DNA from 2 places in the Cytobacillus dafuensis genome. Region 2 is predicted to be linked to the other one. Evidence: riboswitches for the same ligand, from Rfam matches in the RefSeq annotation. Region 2 holds a riboswitch; the other holds the start of a gene.
What was found. Region 2 has a riboswitch for glycine ahead of purU (formyltetrahydrofolate deformylase). Riboswitches for the same ligand answer to the same signal wherever they lie in the genome.
Positions count from the first base shown of each region.

Region 1: another riboswitch for glycine. It lies ahead of gcvT (glycine cleavage system aminomethyltransferase GcvT); the one in region 2 lies ahead of purU (formyltetrahydrofolate deformylase).

Region 1 is NZ_CP042593.1:3,334,363-3,338,565, reverse strand. Features, by position in the region: gene FSZ17_RS15920 (DEAD/DEAH box helicase) at 1-1,596, opposite strand, end outside; glycine riboswitch at 1,873-1,963, shown strand; gene gcvT (glycine cleavage system aminomethyltransferase GcvT) at 2,131-3,237, shown strand; gene gcvPA (aminomethyl-transferring glycine dehydrogenase subunit GcvPA) at 3,255-4,203, shown strand, end outside.
Region 2 is NZ_CP042593.1:871,652-875,854, reverse strand. Features, by position in the region: gene FSZ17_RS04365 (TerC family protein) at 1-91, opposite strand, end outside; gene FSZ17_RS04360 (FbpB family small basic protein) at 724-867, opposite strand; gene purU (formyltetrahydrofolate deformylase) at 930-1,799, opposite strand; glycine riboswitch at 2,084-2,163, opposite strand; glycine riboswitch at 2,166-2,268, opposite strand; PreQ1 riboswitch class I at 2,429-2,473, shown strand; gene FSZ17_RS04350 (QueT transporter family protein) at 2,482-2,967, shown strand; gene FSZ17_RS04345 (aspartate kinase) at 3,011-4,203, opposite strand, start outside.

The DNA.
Region 1 (4,203 bases), 2.5 Mb from region 2:
TTCTCCTTCTGAAGCTGATTTGCCAAAAATATCAACTAGATGATCCTCTACATTACCAAAATCCAGTTTTGTCAGAATATCATCTAAATCGCCAATTACTTTTTCAAATAGATGAATTTTTTCATATAAAAGTTTTAAAATATGCTCTTCAACAGTATCCTTTATGGCAAAATTATAGATCATAACGTCTTTCTCCTGTCCGAGGCGATGTATACGACCGATTCTCTGCTCAAGCCTCATTGGATTCCATGGCAGATCAAAATTGATAATATGATTACAAAATTGAAGATTAATACCTTCACCGCCTGCTTCAGTAGCAATAAGGACTTGGGCGTTTTTTTGGAAAAGCTCCCTCATCCAGTCCTTTTTCCCTCGTTTGAAACCTCCTCTAAATGGAACGGATGTAATTCCGTATTGTTTGAGGAACCATTGCAAATACATCTGCGTTGCCCTATATTCTGTAAAAATGATCACTTTATCATTGATTTGCTGAATTAATTCAAGTGCTTTTTCGGCTTTTGAATTTTGCTGAACAGCTTCCACCTTAGAGATTAAAGCTTGAATATGGTCTTGGAAATCTTTTGAGGGCTCAACTTGTTTTTCTAGCATATTTTTAAGAGTGAAATAGACCGCTTCTCGGCTGCTGCATGCTTCACGCTGAAGTGTCATAACAGAAAATTGGCTAGAGCTTAACCAATCACCTTCCCTGCGAAGGCTGCTGACTGCATCGTAAAGGTCTCTTTCTTCTATATTGAATTCTATTGGAATGGTTTCGACCTTTCGCTTCGTCCATTCAATACCTGTATCAGCTCTTCTGTTTCGGATCATAACTTTATTGACAAGCTCTTTTAAATGTTCATGATCATTCAAGTCACGGGAATCTTTATTGTATTTTTGATAAAAAGCTGACTCATTTCCTAAATGCCCGGGCTTTAATAAAGAAACTAAATTAAAGATTTCGCTAATGCGGTTTTGAATGGGAGTAGCAGTTAAGAGCAAACAGAATTTCTTTTTTAAATTTTGAACAAACTCATAGTTTTTCGTTTTATTATTTTTAAGCTTATGTGCTTCATCAATAATGATTAAGTCATAATCCTGCTTGTATATGATATCTCTATGAGGATTACGTTTTGCGGTATCAATGGATGAAACGACCACATCACACTGCTCCCATACATAGCTTTTACGTTGTGTTACTGCAGGGATGAAGAATTTAGTGTTCAGCTCAATTGCCCATTGGGTAACAAGGGAGGCTGGCACAAGAATGAGCACTTTTTTAACTAATCCTCGAATCATATATTCCTTTAATATCAATCCTGCTTCAATTGTTTTCCCTAATCCAACTTCATCAGCAAGAATAGCTTTTCCATTCATACTTTCTACAACCTGCTTGGCAACTTCAAGTTGATGTGGCAATGGGGTAAGGCCTGAAAGATGTTTTGGAGCTTGCAATCCTTCAAAATCAGGAATGGTGGTATGAGTTTCTACTTCTACTGCTAATTTATATAGCTCCCAGTTCCCCCAAGGTCCGTCATTTTCAATTCTAGTTAAAAACTCCTCCTGCCAAGAGGAATCAAATTCAATCCGCACTGTCATTAAAAACAGCTCCTTTAAAAAATTGGAAGTATTCGTTTTGTAGTTAGAATCAGATTACCCATTGCCCAAATGACCTTCTAATGGTAGGATAAGAATAGCTTTGAAAGTTTTGAAATTTGCCACAATCATTTAGTTTATCGAAATATATTTTTATTGATTTTCAAATTTGGTTTCGAGTTGAAAGGTGAAAGCTAGCTAACTCATATTCATGCAAATTGACGGTCAAGACGCCATTTTGTTTAGTATGAACCAACTTGAAAAATTTTATAAATACGGATGACAATAAGGGGAGAGACTACTTTTGTGGCGCCGAAGGAGCAAGCAATGGATTTGTGAATCTCTCAGGCAAAAGAACCCTTATTTGACGTAACTCTGGAGAGCGCTCTATTATTTTGGAGCCACCAAAGGGGAAAACCGTTATTCGGTAAACTTTCAGGTGCAAGGACAGGGATCTTCTTGAAATATAGGGGATTTTCTGTCCTTTTTTTGTTCAAATTTCAAGCTTTTAATAAATATTATAAGGGGGACAAGTGGATGTCACAGTTAAAACGTACACCGTTATACGATGTTTACAAGGACTATGGCGCAAAGACAATTGATTTTGGCGGCTGGGATCTGCCAGTTCAATTTTCTAGCATTAAAGAAGAGCATGAAGCAGTCCGTACTAAAGCTGGTTTGTTTGATGTATCCCATATGGGTGAAATTGAAGTAAAGGGGCCTGATAGCCTTTCCTATCTTCAAAAAATGATGACAAATGATATCTCAAAATTGAAAGATTTTGGTGCCCAGTACACTGCTATGTGTTATGAAAATGGCGGAACTGTTGATGATTTACTTGTCTATAAATTTACAGATGATCATTTTTTACTTGTTGTAAATGCATCTAATATTGAAAAAGATTACAAATGGCTTGCTGATCATCTTGAGGGTAATGTAGAAATTAAAAATCTTTCTGATCAGACAGCACAAGTTGCCATCCAAGGTCCATTGGCAGAGAGTGTATTGCAAAAGCTTGCTAGTAATACAAATCTATCAGATATTGGCTTTTTTAAATTCCAAAATGATGTTGATTTAAATGGTAAAAAAGCCCTTGTTTCTAGAACTGGCTATACAGGGGAAGACGGGTTTGAAGTATATTGCGATGCTAATGATGTAGTTTCAATTTGGAAGGATATTTTAGAAGCTGGTAAAGAAGAAGGTGCTATTCCTTGTGGATTAGGTGCTCGCGATACATTGCGTTTTGAGGCTAACTTGGTTCTTTATGGTCAAGAGCTTTCTCCAGAAATTTCACCGTTAGAAGCTGGCATTGGCTTTGCAGTGAAAGTAAATAAAGAAGCTGATTTTATTGGAAAAGAAGTGCTATTAAAGCAAAAAGAAGATGGACTTTCAAGAAAATTAGTTGGTATCGAAATGATTGACCGCGGAATTCCACGTCATGGCTACCTGGTTTTTAAGGGTGAAGAGCAAATCGGAGAAGTGACAACAGGTACACAATCGCCAACATTAAAGAAAAATATTGGCCTAGCTTTACTATCTATTGAAAATACTGCTGTTGGTACAGAAGTAGAAGTTGAAATTCGTGGAAAGCGCCTTAAGGCAGTAGTGGCAGCTACGCCATTTTATAAAAGAGAGAAAAAATAGGAGGGGAGACTTAAATGATGAAACATCGCTATTTACCGATGACTGAGACGGATAAGAAAGAAATGCTCGCAACCATCGGTGTAAACTCAATCGATGAATTATTCAGTGATATTCCTGAAAGTGTTAGATTTAAAGGGGAATATAATATTAAACCAGCTGCAACCGAAACAGCATTGATGAAAGAGCTTACTAAAATGGCTCAGAAGAATGCAGATCTTAAAAGCAACACTTCTTTTTTAGGAGCAGGGGTTTATGATCATTACATGCCTGTCATCGTTGATCATGTAATATCCCGTTCAGAATTCTATACAGCATATACACCGTATCAGCCGGAAATTTCTCAAGGGGAGCTTCAAGCGATCTTTGAATTCCAGACAATGATTTGTGAACTAACGGGTATGGATGTTGCAAACTCTTCCATGTATGACGGTGGCACAGCGTTGGCAGAAGCTGCAATGCTAAGTGCAGGCCAAACTCGCCGCAAAAAAGTTCTTATTTCAAGTGCAGTTCATCCTGAATCCAAAGATGTTGTGAAAACATATGCAAAAGGCCAGTATATCGAGGTTATTGAAATTCCGCATAATGATGGGGTTACCGATCTAGAAGCACTGAAAGAAATGATAAGTGATGATATTGCTGCTGTTATTGTTCAATATCCAAACTTTTTTGGCAGAATTGAACCATTAAAAGAGCTGGAAGAAATCATCCATGCGCAAAAATCTATGTTCGTTGTTTCAAGCAATCCGCTTTCACTTGGAGCTTTAACACCTCCTGGGAAACTCGGTGCTGATATTGTGGCAGGGGATGCACAGCCTTTTGGCATTCCAACTGCATTTGGCGGACCGCACTGTGGTTATTTTGCTGTAACGAATAAATTGGTGAGAAAAGTTCCTGGACGCCTTGTTGGACAAACTGTAGATGAAGAAGGACGCAGAGGCTTTGTATTAACGCTTCAAGCGCGTGAGC
Region 2 (4,203 bases):
AAACCAATGCATTATCAGCTGCTAAAAGACCTTCTAAAACTATTAATACTAATAAAACCGATCCATATTCTAAAAGTATCGAAAAATCCATATTGTTTGACCCCCATTTTTAAATTAAATTATGTGCAAATCGAGCTGAATAAAGGACATTTTCCTTTTCTTCGTTCTTTCTTGCCCTCCTTTTTTCTTATGCGTTCACATTCCTTGAAAATGCTAAGAAAACATGGTGTTCATCTATTTTTTTCAAGCCAACAAAAAACCTTTACCAAAATGCGGTAAAGGTCAGAAACAAAAAATAAAGACCTCTACCCTATTTAGGTAAAGGTCTTGCTAACAACGGAATGTTGCCGACAAAGCCGGGAGCTATGAACTCCGAAGTGACGACCTTATCGTTAAAGCTACTCCCCTTTAGGAGAAACTATACAATTTATATATTTATCATAAGCGAATCCTTACAAATCTGTCAATTATTTTTATAGTTTTTATTTGTCTCAGATTAACGGGCAGTAGACCCCCACTTCAAGTTTGCGAGAGAATCAAAGAATCCTAAGCGGGGGATCAACTGCCCGTAAAGGCCCATAAAATGAACACAGACTAAAAGCGCCACATCGTGTGGCAACGTCTGCGTGACCCACTTCCTGTGGGCCGCAACTAACCATCAGTGGGAGATGAAAGCCCCCCCACTGATGGAAGTTTCACTTTATCCACTAATCCTACCTGTATTCAAACTCTTTGTACGACTTTTTTAGACGTTGTATGTTTATCATCTATGCGCTTTTCAATTACTTCAAGCTGTCCTCGATCTCTCATAAGCTCCTCTTTATTTTTTCTAATTAAACTTGATAAAGTGACTTTTTTTCTAGTCATTTTAAATTCTCCCTCTCTCAATAATTTACGATATAAAACTGAATCCCCATTATGGCTATTTGCTATTCGAATACGATTGTCTTATTCCCATGAACAAGGACTCGGTCTTCAACATGCCATGCAACTGCATCAGCGAGGACCTTTCTTTCTACATGTCTTCCGGCAATTTTTAATTCATCAGCCGAATAGCGATGATTGACACGCATAACATCTTGTTGAATAATCGGCCCCTCATCCAGATCATTCGTAACATAATGAGCTGTTGCACCTATTAGCTTCACTCCCCTATTAAATGCCCTTACGTAAGGGTTTGCACCGACAAAAGCAGGCAAAAAGGAATGATGAATATTAATGATTTGATTAGGATATTTCGCTATAAAATTTGGGGAAAGAATTTGCATATACCTTGCTAAAACAATAAAGTCTACTTTCCCTTCCATTAATTCCATTGCTTTTTGTTCGGCCTCTTCCTTCGTTTCATGCGTTAATGGGATATGATAAAAAGGAATCCCGTAGCTTTCCACTTCGTCTGCTAATTTAGCGTGATTGCTAATGACTAGTGGAATATCAACTGGCAGTTCCTTTGACTTCCACCGCCAAATAAGTTCAAGAAGGCAATGATCCATTTTCGAAACAAATATTGCCATTTTCTTTCTATTTTTTGTGCTGCATAACTGCCATTCCATCGAATGCTCTGCTGCTATCCCATATAAATCTTGTTCAAGCTTTTCAAAAGCTGTTTCAAAATCTTTCAAATCGAATTCTATTCGCATAAAAAACCTTCCAGCATGTGGATCTGTTGTATGCTGATCAAAGTGGACAATATTTGCATGATGTTCTAATAGAAAATTAGAAACAATTGATATTATTCCCGGCTTTTCCGGACACGAAATTAATAGTACTACCCGGCTATCCTTTTCTTTTGTTGCCATCTGCCACACCTCTATTCCTAATAATTAATCATGTATCGCTTTCCCATCTATTACTAAGCAGTTTCATCTAACATCAATAGTTTGTCCATACATTCCCTTTTGAATAATATCGACATCATTCCCTTAAATCTACATAAGAAAACTTAGCGAATGCCTTAGTTTTTCTTAGCGATCTAATTAGAAGATATTTAATTGAACTCACACTTTCACTTTAGTACGTTAATAAACTTAAACTTTCATAATAGCCAAAAAAGGACAGAGAAAGGGTAACTTACTTTACCCTTTCTCTGTCCTTTTACCTGAGAGTTTAAACCCAAATAGGGTCCCCTTTGGTGTCGTACGAATAGCACGAGCTCTCCAGAGACGCGTCCCGTTGTGGTTCCTCTACCTGAGAGATTTGTTCCAAGGGTGTTTAATGGAACTTGCTCCTTCGGTGGCTAGTCATCATGCACTCTCCCACAACCGTCATCCGCCCATATTGAATTTTCTTTAAATTTAGAATAAAACTTATGCATATTTATGTCAACCTTTGAACATTGGTTTAATCTTTATTTTTAGTTCTTGTTCACATATTGTGCATAATTGACGAAAGCCTCAAAATATATTAATATATATGCTTTGGGCAAAGAGCTCACGTGGTTCGTAACCATCCCACGATAAAAAACTAAGGAGAGAATTGAATATGAAAGTAAGGACACTTGTCGGAAATGGCATATTAGCGGCTTTATATATTGCTGTTTCCATGCTTATCCAGCCATTTGGATTTACGGCTGTCCAATTCCGTGTATCCGAAATGTTTAATCACCTAGTCGTGTTCAATAAGAAGTATATATATGGCATGGTTTTAGGTGTGTTTTTAACGAATCTATTATTTTCACCAATGAAAGCATATGATCTTATTTTTGGTGTTGGTCATACGCTGATTTCTTTATTAATCACGATTGTTTGCTGCCGATATATTAAGAACATCTGGGTTCGTATGATCGTGAACTCACTCATTTTCACGTTCATGATGTGGATTATCGCCTTTGAGCTTAAACTAGCATTTGACTTGCCATTCATGCTTACATGGCTCACAACGGCAATCGGTGAGTTTGTTGTATTAATAGTAGGAATGCCAATCATGTATGCTCTTAATAAACGTATTAATTTTGAAAAAACAATATAGAAAAAGAGTTGACGCAGGAGTGCGTCAACTCTTTTTACTATTATTACACTGCTACTGCCGCAAAAAACTCTTCATAAAGTGCCTGAACCGCTCGTTTTTCATCTATTTCCTTAACACCGAACATCATGCTGACCTCAGATGAACCTTGATTGATCATTTCGATGTTAACGTTAGCTTTTGCCAATGCCTTAGAGGCTCTTGCCGTTGTACCGATATTATGACGCATCCCCTCTCCAACAACCATAATGAGAGCTAAGCTATGTTCAATAACCACTTCGTCTGAATCAAGCTCAGTTTTTATGCGATCAACGATTTCCTCTTCCATGCCAGGAGTAAACTGATTTTCTCTTAAAATGATTGAAATATCATCAATTCCAGAAGGAGTATGCTCATAGGAAAGACCATAGCTTTCTAGTATAGCTAAAAGCCTCCGTCCAAAGCCGATTTCTCTATTCATTAAGTATTTACTGACATAAATGCTGCAAAAGCCTTTGTCACTAGCAATACCAATGACAGGACCGTTCGTATTATCTCTTTCATAAACGATTTTCGTACCTGGTGCATTTGGATTATTTGTGTTCTTAATATGTACCGGAATTCCTGCACGGAACGCAGGAACTAGTGCTTCATCATGAAGGACAGTAAAACCTGCATAGGAAAGCTCACGCATTTCCCGATACGTTAATTCCTTAATTTCCTTCGGGCTGTTGATGATAAATGGATTTACAGAATAGACAGCATCAACATCTGTAAAATTTTCATATAATTCGGCTTTAAGTCCATTCGCCAGGATCGAACCAGTAATATCTGAACCACTACGTGAAAAAGTGAATACCTCACCTTCTTTGCTGTATCCAAAAAATCCAGGAAAAATAATAATCCCAGAACGTTCCCGTAACGAGAATAACTTGTCATATGATTCCGGTAAAACCTGAGCATTACCTGGTTCATCACTTACAAAAAGTCCTGCTTCTTTAGGATTTACATAATGGGCTTCCACCCCTTGCTGCCGGAAAAAAGCAGCAACTAATTTGGCGTTATTGTCCTCCCCACTTGCTTTTACTAAATCCATGAATTTGTCAGGATTGCGTTTGTCTGCAGTCAATCTTGTTTGTAGATCCTGTAGAATGTCATTAATAATTTCCTCTGATAGATTCAATTCTTGCGCAATAGCGGCATATCTTTCTATAACTGTGTTTAACTTTTCCTGCGGATTTTTATTTTGCAGGCAAAGCC